DNA from 2 places in the Shimazuella sp. NTD250 genome. Region 1 is predicted to be linked to the other one. Evidence: predicted binding sites of a transcription regulator. Region 1 holds the regulator's gene; the other holds the start of a gene.

What was found. Region 1 encodes Rex, which represses fermentation and respiration genes when NADH is low (regulators of the CRP and FNR family bind a similar motif). Its sites were predicted from a motif close to TTGTGAAATATTTCACAA; they were not measured.
Region 2: AC5WOF_RS00260 (cytochrome ubiquinol oxidase subunit I) is a predicted target of Rex. The motif match lies at 6,131-6,148, and genes of this name have one in related genera.

Annotation. Positions count from the first base shown of each region.
Region 1 covers NZ_JCAJZS010000004.1:435,543-445,918, reverse strand. Annotated here, with positions in the region: gene groL (chaperonin GroEL) at 1-590, opposite strand, end outside; gene groES (co-chaperone GroES) at 620-904, opposite strand; gene tatC (twin-arginine translocase subunit TatC) at 1,025-1,774, opposite strand; gene AC5WOF_RS13290 (redox-sensing transcriptional repressor Rex) at 1,786-2,445, opposite strand; gene AC5WOF_RS13285 (5-formyltetrahydrofolate cyclo-ligase) at 2,631-3,218, opposite strand; gene AC5WOF_RS13280 (hypothetical protein) at 3,432-3,620, opposite strand; gene AC5WOF_RS13275 (hypothetical protein) at 3,880-4,119, opposite strand; gene AC5WOF_RS13270 (hypothetical protein) at 4,292-4,696, opposite strand; gene AC5WOF_RS13265 (hypothetical protein) at 4,964-5,407, opposite strand; gene AC5WOF_RS13260 (hypothetical protein) at 5,595-5,882, opposite strand; gene tsaD (tRNA (adenosine(37)-N6)-threonylcarbamoyltransferase complex transferase subunit TsaD) at 5,975-6,973, opposite strand; gene rimI (ribosomal protein S18-alanine N-acetyltransferase) at 6,963-7,427, opposite strand; gene tsaB (tRNA (adenosine(37)-N6)-threonylcarbamoyltransferase complex dimerization subunit type 1 TsaB) at 7,424-8,125, opposite strand; gene tsaE (tRNA (adenosine(37)-N6)-threonylcarbamoyltransferase complex ATPase subunit type 1 TsaE) at 8,122-8,568, opposite strand; tRNA gene AC5WOF_RS13235 (tRNA-Gly) at 8,687-8,760, opposite strand; tRNA gene AC5WOF_RS13230 (tRNA-Pro) at 8,769-8,845, opposite strand; tRNA gene AC5WOF_RS13225 (tRNA-Leu) at 8,893-8,978, opposite strand; tRNA gene AC5WOF_RS13220 (tRNA-Leu) at 9,002-9,085, opposite strand; tRNA gene AC5WOF_RS13215 (tRNA-Lys) at 9,099-9,174, opposite strand; tRNA gene AC5WOF_RS13210 (tRNA-Gln) at 9,203-9,277, opposite strand; tRNA gene AC5WOF_RS13205 (tRNA-His) at 9,291-9,366, opposite strand; tRNA gene AC5WOF_RS13200 (tRNA-Asp) at 9,377-9,453, opposite strand; tRNA gene AC5WOF_RS13195 (tRNA-Val) at 9,482-9,557, opposite strand; tRNA gene AC5WOF_RS13190 (tRNA-Glu) at 9,563-9,639, opposite strand; tRNA gene AC5WOF_RS13185 (tRNA-Ser) at 9,658-9,748, opposite strand; tRNA gene AC5WOF_RS13180 (tRNA-Asn) at 9,754-9,829, opposite strand; gene AC5WOF_RS13175 (Bax inhibitor-1/YccA family protein) at 10,009-10,376, opposite strand, start outside.
Region 2 covers NZ_JCAJZS010000001.1:45,007-55,382, reverse strand. Annotated here, with positions in the region: gene AC5WOF_RS00295 (hypothetical protein) at 1-258, shown strand, start outside; gene AC5WOF_RS00290 (shikimate kinase) at 285-818, shown strand; gene AC5WOF_RS00285 (YqzE family protein) at 832-1,008, shown strand; gene ispG (flavodoxin-dependent (E)-4-hydroxy-3-methylbut-2-enyl-diphosphate synthase) at 1,272-2,372, shown strand; gene AC5WOF_RS00275 (DUF378 domain-containing protein) at 2,512-2,733, shown strand; gene AC5WOF_RS00270 (gamma-glutamyl-gamma-aminobutyrate hydrolase family protein) at 2,814-3,533, shown strand; gene AC5WOF_RS00265 (cytochrome d ubiquinol oxidase subunit II) at 3,657-4,670, opposite strand; gene AC5WOF_RS00260 (cytochrome ubiquinol oxidase subunit I) at 4,670-6,004, opposite strand; gene AC5WOF_RS00255 (DUF1294 domain-containing protein) at 6,188-6,499, shown strand; gene AC5WOF_RS00250 (VanW family protein) at 6,559-7,401, shown strand; gene AC5WOF_RS00245 (3D domain-containing protein) at 7,607-8,605, shown strand; gene AC5WOF_RS00240 (SEC-C metal-binding domain-containing protein) at 8,719-8,916, shown strand; gene AC5WOF_RS00235 (hypothetical protein) at 9,066-10,226, shown strand; gene AC5WOF_RS00230 (hypothetical protein) at 10,328-10,376, shown strand, end outside.

The DNA of each region.
Region 1 (10,376 bases):
TATCCACGGTCAAATTGCATACCTTCTACTACTTCTAGCTCGGTAGTAATCCCTTTGGATTCTTCTACAGTGATAACACCATCGTTACCGACTTTTTCCATCGCTTCAGCGATCAATTTACCTACTTCTTCTTCGTTTGCAGAGATAGCTGCTACTTGAGCAATAGACTCTTTACCTTCGATTGGTTTTGCAATCTCTTGGATTTGAGTCACAGCTGTTGCAACTGCTTTTTCAATACCTTTACGAACGATCATAGGATTTGCACCAGCAGCTACGTTTTTCAATCCTTCACGGATGATCGCTTGAGCTAGTACGGTAGCAGTAGTAGTTCCATCCCCTGCGATATCGTTTGTTTTGGTAGCTACTTCTTTTACCAATTGAGCTCCCATATTTTCAAAAGCATCTTCTAATTCGATTTCTTTTGCAATGGTAACACCGTCGTTTGTAATAAGTGGAGAACCAAATTTACGTTCCAATACAACGTTACGGCCTTTTGGCCCCAATGTTACTTTTACTGCATCTGCAAGTGCATCCACACCGCGAAGCATCGCACGACGAGAGTCTTCACTGAACTTAATCTCTTTAGCCATTTTTAAAAATCTCCCTTCTTATGTAAAAATTACTCAATAACTGCAAGGATATCGCTTTCACGTAAAATGAGGTATTCTTTCTCACCATATTTCACTTCGGTTCCAGCATATTTGGAGAAAATTACGAGGTCGCCAGCGTTTACTTCTAACGCAACACGGTTGCCGTTTTCATCGACACGTCCAGCACCTACTGCAACAATTCTGCCTTCTTGTGGTTTTTCCTTAGCGGAATCAGGTAGTACAATACCGCTAGCGGTTGTTTCTTCTTTCTCAACAGCTTCTAGAATGACTCGATCACCAAGTGGTTTGATCATAGTAGGAAAACCTCCTTTTTGTCGTTCGTTTATTAGCACTCATCGTCGGCGAGTGCTAACACCCACTACTTATATTAATCATCAAAGACACATTTTGCAAGCTCTCTGTGAAAAAAAATCCTAGTCTTCATTCTCTATTTCTTCTAGTGCTGTTTCTCTTTCGATCCGTCGATATAACCAAACAGATAATCCAATGCTCAACTCATATAACAAGATCAATGGAACAGCAACCAAGAAGTTGGAAAGTAAATCTGGTGTGATAATAAGAGCAATCACAATTAAAATCATGTACGCAACCTTACGCACTTTGATCAATAAGGAAGGTGTGATCAGTCTCAAACGTGTTAAAAAGAGAACAACAACAGGAAGCAAAAATAATAATGCCAAGGGCACAATCACATTCAACATAAAACTGATGTACTGATAAATCCCATACATCTGTTTAACACCAAGTTCTTTCGATATGTTCGTAAGGAAATCAATCATCAATGGAAAGACTAAAAAATACCCAAAAGCTAATCCCCCGATAAAAAGAAGGAATGCGACTGGAATATAGATGAGAGCCGCTTTTTGTTCTCTCTCTTCCAGTCCAGGACGTACAAATTGCCAAAGATGGTAGAGCAGCACAGGTAAAGCGAGAATAAATGCTGCTACCAGCGAGATTTGCATATAAATTTTAAATGAATCAGCTGGAGACAGAGCATACAACGCAAAATGCTCATTGGCATCCTTACTGATGATCTTAAAGATATCTGCTGCATAGATGAAACTCACAACTAAACCAACAACAAAAGTAGCAAGGACCCATATAAGTCGGCGCCTAAGTTCAGTGAGATGATCTACTAATGGCTGGTATTCTTTTTCACTCATGAATTAACCCCTTAAAACTCTTCCTCTTCCAGATTTTCATCTGTTGGAAACTTTTTCAGAAAATAAATAAGCGTCTGAAGTTCCGTAGTAAGATCTATATGGTGAATACGTACATGATCATGTGCTGTTATACGTGCAGGTGTAAAGTTTAAGATTCCTCTAATTCCAGCATCCACAATAAAGTCAGCAGTTGGCTGAGCTACATTTAAAGGAACAGTCAGAATCGCTACTTCCACATGATGCAACAAAATTACTTCAGCTAACCGATCCATCGAATAAACCGGAATACCATCTATATCGGAGCCAATCTTACTTATCTCTTGATCAAAACCAGCAACAATCTTTGTATTGTGAGATCGGTAAAAATTGTACCGCAATAAAGCTGTCCCTAGATTTCCAACTCCAATGAGTACCACATTTGTGACCTCATCTTGTTTTAGGAAATCTCTTAAAAACTGCAATAGATAGGTAACATTGTAACCATATCCTTTTTTCCCAAGTTCGCCAAGATAGGAAAAGTCACGCCGGATGGTGGCTGGATCAATCTGTAATGCTTCACTTAAGTCAGCAGAAGAAATCCGCTGTTTGCCAATGGCATGTAACTTTTCTAAATAGCGGTAATACAATGGCAATCTTTTTGCAGTTACCTTTGGGATTTTCTGTTCTGCCAAGGATAGCCACCCCCTCCCAGCTTATATTATACGGCAAAAAATCGAACAGGCAAAATATCACAGGAACATAGTTTATATCTCGTTAGTAGATAAGAGAGTATAAATTTTATCCTATCTACAAAGCGAGACTAGGAGCATAGAGACGTAACGAGACTTGTGCCCTTGTCTGAGGTGCATAAGTGCAACTAACCCTCTGTCTGCGCTTTGAAAGGCTTGCCAATCGGCAAGTTTTTATTATTAGGTGTAAGCACAAAGTCCATAGGAATATCATGTACTTCTGGATAGATGGTCTCCACTATTTGTTCGTCGTAAGCGATTCCACACTTGTAGACATCAGGTAAATTTTCAAAAAACCGATCATAGTGACCTTTGCCAAAACCTAATCGATATCCTTTTTGGTCAAAAGCAACACCAGGAACCAAAACCAAATCAAGTTTGGTGATATCTATTTTTTCACAAGATTTATCCGGCTCCAGAATATGAAAATCTCCTGTTTCCAAAGTACTGGGCGTCGTAAACAAACGAGGAACAATCTTATCTTGTTCCATACTTGGTAGCGAAACCCTCTTTCCTGATTTCCAAGCATCTTCGATAAGGGCATAGAGACTGACTTCATTGCGAACAGCAAAATAAGCCAAAATCGAAGTTGCTTCTTGGTAAATCGGAAGTTGCTTGATTTTCTCACAAATTTTACGTGATGCTTGCAGACGATCTGAAGAACTCATTTTTGTCCGAAGTGCAATTATTTCTTTTCGTATAGTTTGTTTTTCCAATTATATTTTCACCTACTCTCTATCTTCGATGAACTTACTAATCATACCACTTTTTTATAGAGGCATGAAAAAACCAAGCTATATTTTGCTTGGTCTTGGAGACTTTATTTTTTAAAAAAATATTTTCGGGGGACGAATGCATATGACTAGCGTGTTGCTACCATAAACAAACGTCCAATCGCCCTACTCCTACAAAAGTTAAATAAGGCGTCTTTAGTTTCTCTCCTTGAATGCAGCCCGAAAGACCAAGAAGCAGATGATCAAGATCAGACCTTCCCATACCAATGGGTTCGCAATGGAGAGTGAAAACAGCGTCTCGTCGAACTCATGACGTACTCCAGCTTTGATGATAGCTATGGAGTCATCTTCTGGAGAGAACAGATTCTGAGCAGTAGAGAACATTGGAACCTCATTTGTTACAGTTGCCATCTACAGGTACATAATCAGTATACCTGTAATGTTTTATTTTCAAAAGATATTTTCTAATTTGTAAAATATGACAGAAAAAGACTAGCCACAAGACCAGCCTCTTTTTTATATCAATGAGTTTTTTATCGGGGGACAGATGTGCGAGGATGTATGAATACCTCAACTCGACACACTGTCCTTCCGTCCAAATCGGCTCTTTGTTGGATTAAGCTGTATGGTACTCAGCCAGAGACTAGTACCTCTTGTTCGGATTGAGCTTGAAGTACAAGTACACACCCCCGACGATAAGGGTGATCCAAGCTATGACCTCAAGGACAGAGCCAAGAGCTTCGAAGATCTTGGTCATCGGGTTTTCGACCTCCAGACCGAGCATTCCAAGTCCGGATTCCAGCGCTTCAAGCTGCGCTCCGATGATCGAAAGGACGAAAAAACCAGCGACTGCCACAGCGAACAGTGCGACACGGATCCTCATGATCCCAGCTCCTAGATTGGACGGATGTTGTTATGTGCTTATTATATACAAAGATGAGGGGAATACAACCCTTGTAAAAAACACAAAAAAAGGCCAGCCTCTAGGCTAACCTCCCTATAATCTATATTTAAGTTATGGATTTACGGGGGACAGTGATGTGTATTGGCTACGACTACCTTGCTTCCGACGCTGCGAGAGGGATGCACAGGATCAGGCTGACGATCGGTCCTCCGATCATCAGAACGATCATCCACCGGAGGAAGTTTCCGATGGTCGGGGCGCTGTGCTGCTCCACCTGCTCACCGGCGGTCTTCTTCCAACTGTTGAAGGTGCTCTTCACACCCTTCACGGTGTCGTCGACGTCAACGTTGATGACGACAGAACGCTGAACCTGCCGCTCGAAGGAGTGCTCGACCGTGGACGTGGCCACGGGAGCATGCTGGACGTGCTCGATCATGTTGTACATACCCACCACGGAGTTCGTGATGACGTAGAAGAATGCAGCGATGAGAACACTGACACCGGCGAGGAGCAGGTTCCGACGGGTACGCTCGGAGAACTTGGACAGCTTGAACATCTGATGCTCACATTCTCCAGCAATGCTGGTTGTAGGACGGGATACGATACTTTTATTATATACAAATATTCCTTGTAAACAAAGGCTGATCTTCATACTAATATGACAATACAAATTTTCATGCAACAAAAAAAGCCAGCATTCTTGCTAGCTTTTTATCATCTATATGGAATTCATTATATTACGGGGGACGATCGGTGTGGGAGGAGACATTTCTGTCTGCTACTCAGAACCACACAAATCGCCCTTCCCGTCCCGGTCGATGGACTACTGCGCGATGTAGTTTCGCGTCGACCACTGCTCGCCGCTGCCCTCCTCGTTCCACTGGGGAGCGGCGGGAAGGATCGCGACGACGGCGTTCTTCCGGTTCCGCCAGTTGTCGATGCGGTTGGAGATGGACTTCACGACCAGCTTGAGCACGTGGAACACGAGACCCGTGATGAACGCGATCTCGAAGACCAGCTTGAAGTTGTCGAACGTGTACAGGGAGCTGATCCAGGAGAGGAACTCCATGTACAGGTCGAACACGTAGCCGGCCGTACGGATGGTGTAGAACTTGATCTCGGCGGGCGTGGTGCGGCCGGTCATGAGCATGGCCGTGAGAATGATGGCCACACCCAGAACGTACATCTTCAGGGCGCGGAAGGAGTCGCTGTTCTTGAAGTCGTTGATCTCGTTGCTGACGATCTCGAAGGCGCGACGAGCGGTCATGGCAGTATCCTCGATTTCTCCGAGATTACTCGGATAGGGACGGGTGGTTGTTGATATTTTTATTATATGTTACATTCCACAAAATGAGAATACTTAAAAAATGTTAAAAAACGCAAAAAAGCTAGCAATATCTGCTAACTTTGCCTTTTTCTTTGCTGTTTCATCCATCCATTTAATCTAGTAAAGCTTATTTACTAGTAGCATTTTCCTCTTTAGTTTCAGGTTCAATCATATCCTGTGAACCAAAAATCTTCTCCCAATACCCATATTTTTTTAATAAAACATATAAAACCGCAGAATAAATCAACACACTCTCTATCAGATGGAGTGCTTTTGTCAGGTCGAGTGCATATCCATTTATCGTAAATACAACTTGAACAGGTGCTAATAGTTTCCAGAGAATCCATTGCCCAATGCTAAATGCAGTGACAAATAAAACGAGTTTGCCGAATTTTTTCCATTCTGACTGTTTCATGTGCTCCCCATTTCCCCCAAAAAAGATACTTATAGTATCAAATGTATAATGGTTATAGTATACAAAAATTTAGAAGGGAAATTTACAACAAATTAAATCAATGGAAGATTTGCTACTGCATTGAGTTCTAAGTCAGCTTTCTTCTCAGCATCGTAAAGAAAGTATGCTGCGGACGCAATCATCGCTGCATTATCGGTACAGAGTTCTAGTGGCGGTATACATAATGTCATGTTATTTTGCTTCGCTCTATTGTGCAATCGGCTACGCAAACCGCTATTTGCCGCTACCCCTCCAGCTACGACAAGATGTTCTACATCTTTTTGCTCCATCGCTCGAAATGTCTTCTCAACAATTACATCTAACACTGCATCTTGGAAACTAGCTGCTAAGTCTTTTTCAGAGTAATGCTCATTTTGTTTGATAAATTGCATGACGGCGGATTTTAAACCACTAAAGCTAAAATTCAATGACTCTTTCTCCAGCCATGCCCGTGGCAAGGGATAGACAGGTGAGCCTTGGGCTGCTAAGCGGTCAATGTGCGGTCCTCCTGGATAAGGAAGGTTCATCAAACGAGCAACTTTGTCAAACGCCTCGCCTACTGCATCATCTCGTGTACGTCCAATCCGTTCAAAACGCATATGATCTTTCATATAAATAAGCTCCGTATGACCCCCAGAAACAACTAAGGCGATCAAAGGAAAGCGAAGTGGTGTTACCAAATGATTGGCATAAATATGCCCTGCGATATGGTGAACAGGTATCAAAGGAATACGAAGCGCAAACGCTAGTGCTTTTGCAGCAGCCACCCCAATGAGCAGAGCGCCGACTAAACCTGGGCCTTGAGTAACTGCAATGGCACTAAGCTGATCTTTGGTTACATTTGCTTCTTTTAATGCTTGTTCGATTATCAACGTAATCCGCTCCACGTGGCGCCTAGAAGCGACTTCTGGGACAACCCCCCCAAAAGCTTGGTGAATCTCCATCTGTGAACTTATGACGTTTGAAAGTACTTTTTCTCCGTCTATAACTACAGATACACTTGTCTCATCACAACTTGTTTCGATACCCAGTATCACCGTTCTATTCTTCATTCAAGACCAATCCCATCAGTATGGCATCTTCTCCATTGTCTGGATAATAATTTTTTCTCGTTCCGATCACAGTAAAACCCAAATTCCGATAAAGATGTTGAGCTCTTTGGTTGGACTTTCTGACTTCAAGTGTCACATCGGAAGCCCCTAGTTGCTTTGCAAGCTCGATCATATAAGCCAAGATTTCTTTTCCAGTTCCTTGCCCGCGATAATCCGGATGAAGAGCGACATTAGTAAGTTGCGCTTCATCTAACACCACCCACATACCCGCATATCCAACAACATTTCCATCTACAAGTGAGACAATATAATAAGCCAAATCATTCGCAGTAATCTCATCTTTAAACGAGTATTCACTCCAAGGATCAGTGAAAGAAAGTTCTTCAATCTCCATAACAGCAGGAATATCTGTTACCTTCATCGGGCGAAACAAAACCGTTTTGATAAAGTTCATGTTAACCGCCCCAATAAATTTTTCTCAGCCAATGTTAACTGCAAATAGTTAGGAGAGAAGTCATGTCGTTCACTCTTATTTGTTTCCAACCATTTTTGCAGGGCTAATATGCCGAGATTACTTGCACGTGGAAGATGTTGACTAGATGGCGTCATAATCGCTCTCTCTTTTAATGCAGATGTTATTTTATCACTAAACATAGTGACATCATCACCAATGAATAGTGTCTCATTTTCATTTTGTTTCAACTGTTCGAGCAGATCATCCATCAAAATAATCTGTTCTGGCATTTTTAGTTGCAGACCGTTTTCTTGCCTGTGGTATACAGCCGCATAGACTTGTTCACGCCTTGCATCAATTAAAGGAACAATATTTCCTGGGAAATGCAGTCCGTTCATCGCGATAACTTCCAATGTGGAGACAGCAAGAAATGGTTTATGTAAAGCCCATGCAAATGTTTTAACCGTAGTGACTCCGATTCGAACCCCTGTGTAGGAACCAGGCCCTGCGGTAACTGCAAATAAATCCATATCCGATAATGTCATATCCAAGTCTGTTAACAGTTCGTCAATAGCAGGCATCAATCGAACCGAATGATTTTTCTTCAGATTAGTAGACTTCTCTCCAAGTATTTTTTGCTCATTTAATACAGCAATACTTAGTACAAGTGTTGAAGTATCCACTGCTAATATATTCATGATCCCATCAACTCCTTGTACAGTGTGGGAGAATCAATTTTTATGGCTCTGTCCCCTGTTGGCAGGACTTCTATTTCAATAAAAATGGTCTCTTTCGGTAACAACAAAGCAATTCGGGATGGCCATTCAACTAAACTTACACCATCTCCATATAAATATTCATCTAAGCCTAATTCTTCTGCACTGTCTTCCTCTAATCGATACACATCCATATGATAAAGAGGTAATCTACCCTTATAAATTTTTAAGATAGAAAAAGTTGGGCTGTCTACATATTCTTCTACACCGAGTCCCTTAGCTAAACTTTGTGAAAAAGTTGTTTTACCTGCTCCCAATTCACCAGATAAAGCAATGACGGCTCCTTTAGATAACCTCGTCCCTATTTGAAATGCTAATGCTCTTGTTTCCTCTTCATCTACTGTATAAATAATCGGTTCATCCAAGGTTTAACACCGTCCTTCTTCATGAAATAATACTATCTTACCAAGAAACCGGAAAAGAAGAAAGTTTCGGAGTCCCAAATAAAGGAAAAAAGCTGTGCATCTGCACAGCTTTTTGTGATGGAGCGGGTGAAGGGAATCGAACCCTCACATTCGGCTTGGAAGGCCGATGTTCTACCATTGAACTACACCCGCATAAGCTTTGGTCGGGGCGACAGGATTTGAACCTGCGACCTCCTCGTCCCGAACGAGGCACTCTACCAAGCTGAGCCACGCCCCGGTCATAAAAAAAGAAAAGTTACGGTCATAACTCTTCGATGTGTGAATTGGTGCGGTCGATGGGACTCGAACCCATACGGCCTAGGGCCACTACCCCCTCAAGATAGCGTGTCTGCCAATTCCACCACGACCGCAAAATATAAAGTTTATGAAAATATGGTACGGGTGAAGGGACTTGAACCCCCACGCCTCTCGGCGCCAGAACCTAAATCTGGTGCGTCTGCCATTCCGCCACACCCGCATATTTTTGAAAATGGTGAGCCATGAAGGACTCGAACCTTCGACCCTCTGATTAAAAGTCAGATGCTCTACCAACTGAGCTAATGGCTCTTACTTATTTGAAATTGCTTTGAAAAAATGGCTGGGGAGGAAGGATTCGAACCTTCGGTACACGGTACCAAAAACCGATGCCTTACCTCTTGGCTACTCCCCAAAGTGTAAAAAAGTGGGGCGATCGAAGGGATTTGAACCCTCGAGTGCCGGAGCCACAATCCGGTGTGTTAACCGCTTCACCACGACCGCCACAAAAAAATGGCGGGGCTGACGGGATTCGAACCCGCGGTCTCCTGCGTGACAGGCAGGCATGTTAGGCCTCTACACCACAGCCCCGTATGGGTAAAAATAAATATTTTGAATCTGGTGGGCGTTGACGGGATCGAACCGCCGACCCCATGCTTGTAAGGCATGTGCTCTCCCAGCTGAGCTAAACGCCCAAAAATGGTGACCCGTAGGGGATTCGAACCCCTGCATGCCAGCGTGAAAGGCTGGTGTGTTGAACCGCTTCACCAACGGGCCATTAAAAACCGAAATGTCTGGCGGAGAGAGAGGGATTCGAACCCTCGCATGGCTGACGCCATCTAACGGTTTAGCAAACCGTCCTCTTCGGCCTCTTGAGTATCTCTCCTAAGTTGGCTCCCAAAGCAGGACTCGAACCTGCAACCTATCGGTTAACAGCCGATTGCTCTGCCAATTGAGCTATTTGGGAACATTTTTGAGACAAGAGTTATTTTAACAAAAAGCACTACTTATTGCAAGCTTTTTTTATCCGCTTTGAGCGACTTCTATAATCTAGCATGATTTGTCCTCCTGCGTCAAGCATAAATTTTCATTCTTACAAAAAAACCTCCTCACATGATGTGAGAAGGCTTTATTTGCTGCTAATTATTAGTCTCTGCTCAAAATATTGATCAAGTTTTGCAAGATCGCAATAAAGTCAATGTAAAGCATCAATGCTCCATAAATAGCGACTTTTGTAGCAGTATTTTCGTCCATGGATTGAATGCTGGCACTCATATGCTTAATGTTTTGCACGTCATATGCGGTAATTCCACAAAAAACAACAACGACAATATAGGAGAGGATTAAGCTTCCTGTACTGCTGTGCAAGAAGAGTACATTCACCAAAGTAGCAAGAGCTAATCCCAAAAGAAGCATCAAGAAGATAGAGCCCATTTTAGAAAGATCAGCTTTGGTTATAAATCCAATCGCTGCCGAAATACCAAACATACCAGCTGTAATTATAAAAGCTGAAC
Region 2 (10,376 bases), on a different contig from region 1:
AGATTAAAAATGATCCAAGCTGGGTATGCTGCTGAAAGTGGAATAGCGGAAAGACAACAGGAACTACAAAATAGACCAGATGATTATCGTACAGAACAAAAGAAGTATGGGGAGTATACGGTAAATATTTCTGTCTGGGAATCAATACCTGAGAGTATCTTCATTCAAGCTGTAGCCAAAGGGAAAGACAACATTCAACAGACCAAAACAGTGGAGATAGATAAAAAAACGATGTATATCTTGTATTGGTTAGAATGACAATGTTCGTTATAATAGTTTTTACTATGAAAAAACATCTCATTCTTGTTGGATTTATGGGTACAGGAAAATCAACTATTGGACAGCAGATCGCAGCTTTGACCAAAATGGAGCATATTGATACAGATGATATGATTCAGCGAGATAGAGGCTGCACTATCCCAGAAATTTTTGCTAATTATGGAGAAATGACTTTTCGAAATGTAGAAACAGGTATTCTTGAACAATATGTACAAAATACACGTTCAAGTATTATTACAACAGGAGGTGGAATTGTATTACGTGCTGAAAACCGAATTACGATGCATAAGTATGGGTGGGTTTTTGCACTGGATGCTGATCCACAAGAGATTATTCGGCGTTTGAAAGAGGACACCACTCGTCCATTATTGCAAGGAGGATCTTTAGAGGAAAAGGTACACCAGTTGTATCAAACCAGAGGACCTTTGTATCAATTTGCAGATTTTCAAATCGATACGAACCATAAATCAATTAAACAGATTGCTCGGGAAATCATGGATATTTGGTTTAATCTCGCGAAAAGCGGTGATGCTAATTAACGAGGTGGGAATAATGTCTTTTAAAGATTGGATTACCTATGTTATTGAAAAAATGGTGTGGTTTATGGAAACACCAAAAAAAGATAGAAAAGCGATGAAGTATGCAAGAAGAGAACCATGGGCGTATCGCTGGTTTGGTATGATTCCCATGTCGATGAAGATAGCTGCGAAAAAAGTACGGAAAAGATAACATTTTTTTGTATTTAACGTTTGTGTTGGGATTAGAGGATAAATTAAATTATCCGTTAAAAAGGGGCATAAGCCCCTTTTTGGTTTGCCCGAATATGATATAATGTTAAACTGAACTTGTAGAAAACTTCCATCTGTTAATATTTCTGTTGTGAAGATGAAAGTATGTATTTTTTGTGTTGAGAAATTTACCCATCTGAGTGTAGCGGTTTGAGGGAAATATATCTTCCTATTAAGATTTAACTTCTTAAGGAGCGAGTGCTCATGATTCATCGTACGAAAACAAGACCAGTAAAAGTAGGAAATCTCCAAATAGGTGGCAATGATCAAGTTGTTATTCAAAGTATGGCCACGACAAAAACTCATGATGTGAAAGCTACAGTAGCGGAAATCAATAGACTTACCGAAGCAGGTTGCCAAATAGTACGAGTAGCTGTTCCGGATATGCGGGCTGCTGAAGCTATTCCAGAGATTAAAAAGCGGATTACGGTTCCATTAGTAGCAGATATTCATTTTGATTACCGTTTAGCATTAAAAGCAATTGAGGGTGGAATTGATAAAATTCGTATCAATCCTGGAAATATTGGGCGACGTGAAAAAGTAGAAGCAGTTGTCAAAGCTGCTAAAGAGCGTGGAATTCCTATTCGTATTGGGGTTAATGCTGGTTCATTGGAAAAGAGAATTCTAGAAAAGTATGGTTATCCTACTGCTGATGGTATGGTAGAAAGTGCTTTGTACCATATTGGTATACTGGAAGAGCTCGATTTCCATGATATTATTGTTTCCCTCAAAGCATCTGATGTTCGTTTGGCTATTGAAGCCTATCAGAAAGCATCAGCTGCATTTGACTATCCATTGCACCTTGGTATTACAGAGTCTGGAACATTATTTTCTGGTACAGTCAAAAGTGCAGCAGGATTAGGGGCAATCCTTGCTCAAGGGATAGGTTCGACTTTGCGTATTTCACTTAGTGCGGACCCCGTTGAAGAAGTAAAAGTAGCCAGAGAACTGTTAAAAACATTTGGATTAGCTGCAAATGCTGCTACTTTAATTTCTTGTCCTACCTGTGGAAGAATTGAAATAGATTTAATTTCGATTGCCAATGAAATTGAAGATTATATCTCCACCATTAAAGCACCAATCAAAGTAAGTGTGCTAGGCTGTGCTGTAAATGGTCCCGGAGAAGCAAAAGAAGCAGATATTGGTATTGCGGGAGCAAGAGGCGAGGGATTACTCTTCCGTCACGGAGAAATTATCCGTAAAATCCCAGAAGCTCAAATGGTAGAAGAGTTGAAAAAGGAAATCGATAAATTAGCCGAAGAATATAAGCAGAAAGAAAATTCTACTAATATACGCTCTTCCTGAGAAAAAAAGGTAAGTACATCCATCGTACTTACCTTTTTTGTGGGATCAAAAGTCAATAGCCCTCCTAGATGGTTCTGTATGAAAAAGATAATTAAGTACCATACTAACAGAAACAATCTGTTGAAGGAGGACCAAAATTGTGGGTAAAGTTGCTCTTACATTAGTGATAATTGGCGCTCTGAATTGGTTACTTGTTGGCTTATTTCAATGGGATCTTGTATCTGCTATTTTTGGTGGAGATGCAATCCGCGAATCATCTTTACTTAGTCGAATCATTTACACCATTGTCGGGTTATCAGGTATTTATGCGATCAAATATCTGTTTGAAGATCGTTCACATGCAAGGGACGTAAGGGAATAATTTCAAACTCCAGTTCATATAGAGCTGGAGTTTTTTGTTGCATAAGATATATAAGATTTTTATGTAGCAAAGGAGAGATCATGTTGTACCCCATAATTGGAATTACAATTGATCAAGATGATCAAAAATTTTTTATCAATCATGATTACGTTCAATCCGTTATACAAGCTGGTGGAATCCCATTACTTATTCCATTTTTACGGGACCCAATCATGATACAAAAAATGGTCGAACAATGTTCAGGGTTACTTCTTACTGGTGGGAAAGATGTAGATCCGTTTTACTATGGTGAAGAACCTTCGCTAAATCTAGGTGTAATCATTCCTGAACGAGACGAAATCGAATTGAAAGTTTTTGAATTATTCATACAGCAAAATAAACCTATTTTAGCTATTTGCAGAGGATGCCAACTAATGAATATCGCCTTAGGAGGAGATCTTTACCAAGATATACCTTCACAAATAACCCCGGCACTAAACCATGACCAACATGCACCACGTGGTTATCCAACTCATTCGATTGACATTAAAAAAGAAAGCCTGCTTTTTGACATTATGGGGGAAAAGAAGATTCGAGTAAATTCCTATCATCATCAATCTGTTAAAAATGTATGTCCTCCATTAATCATCAGTGCTTTTGCTGCTGATGGTGTAGTAGAAGCTATTGAAAGTATCAGTCATCCTTTTTTGCTAGGTGTACAATGGCATCCTGAAGGGATGTCAATCTTGCAAGATAAGCATGCGATGAAACTATTTTCTTCTTTTATAAATGCATGTAATTTAGCAGAAAAATATCATTAAAAATTTACAGATTATATGGTTTAAAAGCGTGAAGAAAGTATCTTCTGTTAATTTTTGGATGGTTACCATCTGATCACCAAAGCGAATGATAAATTAGAAAATGCTGGGATGCCCCCAGCATTTTTATTTTTCATTCCGCACATATTTTGCATTAAATAAAAACAACCACATTAAGAGAACAAGAGATGGGATCAATAGGATCAAACCAGCAATAAATGCAAGGACTAAAGCCCATCCCATCGTAGAATTAGTTAAGCCGCTTTGCAATGTGATGTACGGATAAAGTAAATAAGGTAAGTGGGAGTAACCATAACCAAAAAAGGCGAATGCGAATTGCATCATGACAGCAATAAATGATAATCCAAGTGATTTACGCCTCCAGATAAAAAACACAGCCACCAAAAAACAAAGAAAGGAACAAATAAAAACAGGGCTGATGTCCCATGCTTTTGCAAAATGATTAGGATTATGCTGGGATAATCCCCAAAAGACAAGAACACTTGCAAGTATTGTAGGACCACTCCAAAAAAGCGCATATTTACGCAATTGTTCCATGGCAGGCAAATCTCCAGCTTTCTTTGCATAGTAAGTTAAAAAACTAGCACTGATATACAAGATACTTACAATTGCTAAGAAAACTACTGTCCATGAATAGGGGCTACGAAATAATGCACCAGATAAAAACTCGATTTTCTTTCCGTTCTCTACAATAAAACCACCTTCTGAGATTGTGAGACCTGTAGAGAGAGCCGCAGGAATAAACAATCCGGTCATTCCATATAGAAACAAGAAAAATTTACTATCTCTTCCGCCATAATTAGCAAACGCATAAAAGGAGCCTCGAATGGTGAGCAAAATTAACGCAATGCCACCAGGGATAAGTAAAGCAGTTCCATAATAATATGCTGTGTCAGGAAAAAAACCGACGATGCCAACAATGAAAAAAACGAGAAATACATTGGTAACTTCCCAAACAGGAGACAGATAACGATCAATAATTTTATTTACGACATGCTCTTTTTTCGTCAGATAACTGTAATAGGAGAAAAAACCAGCTCCAAAATCGATTGATGCAACAATGATATACCCATAGAGGAATGTCCACAGTACACTTATACCTATTAATTCAAGTGGCATTAGGAGATACCTCCTTCGAAAGCTTGTATCTCTGCTTCAGCAGGTTTTCCTTTAAATAATCGATACAGTACAATACAAGCAACAATTGCCAGTAAAAGATAAAGTCCAGTAAATAAGAAATACATCAATTTCACATTTGCTGCTGTAGTTGCTGCTTCACCAACTTTCATAATTCCTGTTATGATCCATGGAAGACGACCAGCCTCCGCAAATACCCAACCCAGTTCCATTGCGATGAAAGACAATGGAGCTGCAATAACGATTCCATATAAGACGATGGGATGAAATGGATTTCCCTTTTTCCATATCCAAAGGATTAAAAATACAGCAGTTATGAACAATAAGTAGAAACCAATACTTACTTTTGTATCAAATAAGTAATGAATATATAGAGGCGGCCACAAATTTTTCGGTATACTATCCAAACCAATCACTGTTCCGCTAGGGTTATTTGTTGCTAAAATACTCAATGCTTTTGGAATTTCAATCGCATATTTTATTTCATTTGTTTTTGGATCCAATGATCCAAATAAGACGAGAGGTGCACCTTTCTTGGTTTCAAAATGCCACTCCGCAGCTGCTAATTTTGCTGGTTGGTGTTCTGCTAGAAATTTTGCAGATATATCCCCCATTAAAATGGTGGTTATGGACAGGATGAATGTGGTGACCATTGTTAATTTCAATGCTTTTCTATAATAAATATGTTGTCTTCCACGTAATATGAAAAACGCTGCCAGCCCTGCTAGCAATAGGCCAGATATCAAATACGAGGAGGAGACAACATGCCCTACTTTTGAGGGTGTTGCAGGATTCAACATTGCGCCGATAGGGTCAATATCCACTACCTTCCCAGCCGCATCTAATTTAAAACCAGCAGGAGTGTTCATAAACGAATTTACTGTAGTTATAAATACTGCAGAGAGAGTAGATCCGATAATGACAGGGATAGAAGTTAACCAATGCCAATAAGGATTTTTAAAACGATCCCAAGTATACAGGTATATTCCCAAAAATATCGCTTCGAAGAAGAACGCGAATGTTTCCAAAAATAATGGCAGACTGATCACATTTCCAACTAATTGCATAAAAGTTGGCCAAAGCAAGGATAACAGTACTCCGATACATGTACCTGTTACTACTCCGACAGCAACCGTGATTACAAATCCACGTGTCCAGCGCTTTGCCATCATCGTGTAATGCATGTCTTTCTTACGAATACCTATAAATTCTGCTAAACTTACAAATATAGGAACTCCGACTCCAATGGCAGCCCAGATAATGTGAAAAGCAAGTGTCTCTTCAGTAAGCATTCGACTCCAAAAGGCAGAATCCATTTTTGAGTCCTCCTTCATCAATGTCTAAATTGTATACAATTATCTTACTCTCTGTGAACAACTTTGTACACTGTTTCACATACTTTTTATGATATATAAAGAAAAACGTCATTAATTGATCATAATTTGTTAAGTGATTCACAATGTCTTGATGCAAGTTTGTCTATCTGATAAAATAATTTTATGAATATCTTCGTTATCATTTATATCGTGGTTGCCAATATATTTGGATTTTCTCAAATGCTTTATGATAAAAAACAAGCAAAGCTGAGTCAACAAAGAATTCCTGAAAAGAGACTTTTTCTCGTTGCTGCGCTAGGAGGAGCGCTTGGTTCTTTTATTGGTATGCAAGTTGTTCGGCATAAGACAAAACATTGGAATTTTTTAATCTTTATTCCTTTCTTATTTGTATTGAATCTTGTAATTATTTACCCAATGGCGATTTTTGGAATAAATTATTGGATCACCTATGTAATTCATTTTCTAATTGCATAAATTTGTTTTGGTAAGTCCCGTCTTCTTTGTACAAACTATATACAGAAGGGGGGATTTTTTTGTTTACTTATTTATATGCTTGTATGCTTCTGCTTTTACCCCCGATTTTTCAAGATGGGTCTCCTAATCCAGTCATTCATGTAACATATGGGGAAAAACAGTGGTATTTGGATTTGCGTCAAGCTGGTTTTGACGGCATAGATCCAACGACGTTAGATCGTCAGGAGTTACATCGTTGGTTTGCTAAAATTGCGAAACAAATCAATCACAACCCCACGTCTGCACACTATGAAAATCGACAAATTGTACCAGAAAAATCGGGGGGAAAAGTCATCCTGTCCGAAATGGATAGTTGGATGGATTTAATTCACTTATATATAGGGAAAAAAATAAAAATTCCCGTTGAAATACAACGTCCAAAACTTACTACAAAAGAACTTCGTAAATTAAAACGAAAATTATTAGCATCATATACTACTTTTTATAATAATAGTATGGATAATCGATCTCATAATGTTGAACTTTCCGCTAAAGCTATTGATCATATTGTGGTGATGCCGGGAGAAATTTTTTCTTTCAATCAAACCGTTGGCAGGCGTACCTTAGCCAAAGGTTACCGGGAAGCCAAAATAATTGTAAAAGGCGAATATAGTGAAGGAATTGGAGGAGGGATATGCCAAACATCTTCCACCTTGTTCAACAGTGTAGATAAGGCAAAGCTCACGATAATTGAACGTAAAAGTCATAGCAGAAATGTTCCATATGTTCCCAAAAATAAAGATGCAACTGTTTCGTGGGGAGGACCTGATTTTAAGTTTAAGAATCTCCGAAATAACCCTATTCTCATTGTTTCTGAAGCGAAAAAAGGATATGTGACTGTACAAGTTTTTACCAGTAAATGAGAACTAAAAAAAAGAAAAAAAAAGGAACATTTTTCATTTAAATAGAATATCTCCAAAAGTCCTGTTATAATGGGCAACACACAATAGGTACACCTAACAAGGAGGTGCGAAGCTGTTACTGAAAACTTCAGACAGTCTAGACGATACGAATTAAGTGTGCCTTTTCTTAAAAATGAATTTTTAAGTTTTTCGGTAACAGTGATCAATGAAGAAATTCCTAATATTAGGAGTAATAGCAATAGTACTTTTATCAGGTTCTTTTGTCGCTTATGCTGCAATGGAGACAAAAGTGACGGTCAAATTTAGTGATGGAAAAACTACAGTTGTGAGCGAGGGTTTACATAATACACTTGAAGAGGCTTTAGCTGGTGCAGGACAAAATGTGCAACAGTTAAAAGCTAATTATCAACCCTCTATCCCGTGGAATAAATCATTAGATGGAGATACAACAGTAGATCTAAAATGTAAATGTAAAGTAAATCTTGAGTTAGGCGGCAAGAACCTAGGTACTTTCGTCACTTCTCAAACAACAGTTGGTTCCTTTTTAGAGGAGAGAAAGATTTTTTTATCTGCTTGGGATGAACCAAATGTTTCGATGAATGAAGCTATAACCCAGAATATGAGGATCGTTGTGGACAAAGTAGAGCAGCGAGTGAAAAAAGAAACAAAAACCATTAAATTCACAACCAAAGAAGTAAAAGATGACAAGTTGGAAAAAGGAAAGAAAGAAGTAACAACCAAAGGAAAACCAGGAAAAGAAGAATATCAAATCGTAGCTCTCTATAAAAACGGGAAGCTATTGATAAAAGATGGAAAACCTGTCCTTACCAAAACATTAATCAATAAAGTAGCTCCTGTCATGGAACTAGTAAAACTAGGAACGAAAGAACCAGAAAAACAAGATGAAGGTTCTATCTCTGCATCTGTTGAACTATCTGGTCAAGCAATGACCTTTGAATCAACTGCTTACACTTCATATGGAAGTAAAACAGCAACTGGTACCACCCCTCATAAAGGAACTGTTGCTGTTGATCCAGATGTAATCCCACTCGGCACCAAACTTTATATCGAAGGCTATGGATACGGTGTTGCAGAAGATACAGGTGGAAGAATCAAAGGACATATCATTGATCTTTATTTCTCAAGTGAAGCTGATTGTGTACAATGGGGCAGACGAAATGTAAAAGTCCATATTGTGAAGTAATGGAAAACCCTGCAATGAAATTTTATTGCAGGGTTTTTTGGTTTTTCATCGAACCTGATACATAACACAAATATTTTGTCTGTGGACTTTTTTTGAAATTTTCTTTGTCTTATATGCTTATTTCCGATATACTGGATTACAAGGAAATTTCCATCCGAGGTGTTAGTATGGTAGGTCGAAATCAACCCTGCACTTGCGGCAGTGGTAAAAAGTATAAAAAATGTTGTGAACGTGTGATCGTTTTTCACCAAGCTGAATTGACTAGAGAAAATCGAGAAAGAGGGCAGAAAGGGGAATTGCTCTCTATCTAGATAAATGGTTTCATCGATATGCCAAAGTAGATGATCAAGATAAATGGGCTACCCGATTTAAAGAAATATTACAGTTACCTTTAGATCAACCTATTCCCAAAAGCTTTGCTTTCTCGTTTCATTATTATTTGCTATTTGATGCACCATGCATGAACGGAAGACGGCCAGTAGAACTTTGGGCATCCACTATTCGACATCATCGAATGGATGGAGAAAGAGTGATTCAAAGCCTATCAGAATTAACTTTTTCTTGTTTTGAAATGTTGGACTCTGATCAGGAGACGATGACATTTCGCTCGCTCCAGACGAATAAAGACTATGAGGTGATGAAACAAGATGCTATACCAAGAGACAAACTGGTGTTCGCCAGGCTCATACGGATAGGAAATCGCTATGAACTATTTGGCCCTTATACATCGTTTGTGCATGAGATGAGAGGGGAGATACTCGTGCAGCTAGAGAAATACAACCACCATGATGATGAACAACAAGAACTTACGATTCGAGAAACCAGCTGGAGAGTACTCGGTTGGTCGATTCAAAGAGCAAATGAATTAGAAACAATGGAGCAACAATTGACAAGTGCTCCAACAGAAATGCGTTTAGACAGTAATCAAGACTTCTTTTTATCTGCCATGGAACATCAAGCAGAGAGACCTGGACTACCAGTATCTGTCTTGAATCATTTAGAGCAGTTCTACGTTTCGGAAGTTACCAAACTACAAAAAGGTACGCAAGCTTGGTATTCACGTTCGTTAGAAACGCTATTCCAATATCTCTCCCTTCGTTTTGGACAATCATTTGAATGGTCTCTTCTAAATGAAGATGTATTAGCGCGTTTTTTCAGTGTTTGGTATATGGACCATCATCAATCTACTCCAATATCAGCGCGTATATTTTTAAACACGTGTAAACACCTATTTCGTTGGCTAGAGTCTGCTGGTCATGCCAATGTGTTTCAAGCATTTAAAAAGGTATATGTACCATTCATTCGATTGATCCCAGAAACGATTGAAGCTCGTACTTGGATGATGGAAAACGGAGTTACGAAAAAAAATCAAGATGAAGCAGAACAACGAAATATGTTTTTGCTCCATGTTACCTCAGCTGGGCCTGTAATTTTAATTGGTGAGCAATGGAGACCGATTCAACTCCGAAGTTTCCCTCGTATGTGGACGGAAAAAAGATTTTGGATCAAAGGAACCATCCAATCGGATAACAATCAGTATGCGTTTACACAGGTTGAGAATATGTATCCTGTTGTTTCTATGGAAGAAAACGAGCATATCGAAGTTTTACTTCAAAAATAAAAAAAGCAATCTCTCCAATGCAGAAGGGGTTGCTTTTTATGTTTAATTTTTGGATATTCCACACATACTAAACCTACACTCAGCAAAAGGGGGCGTTTTTCGTGGATAAGCAAAATCGTGTCGAACAAACCAAGAAAAACGATAATGTAG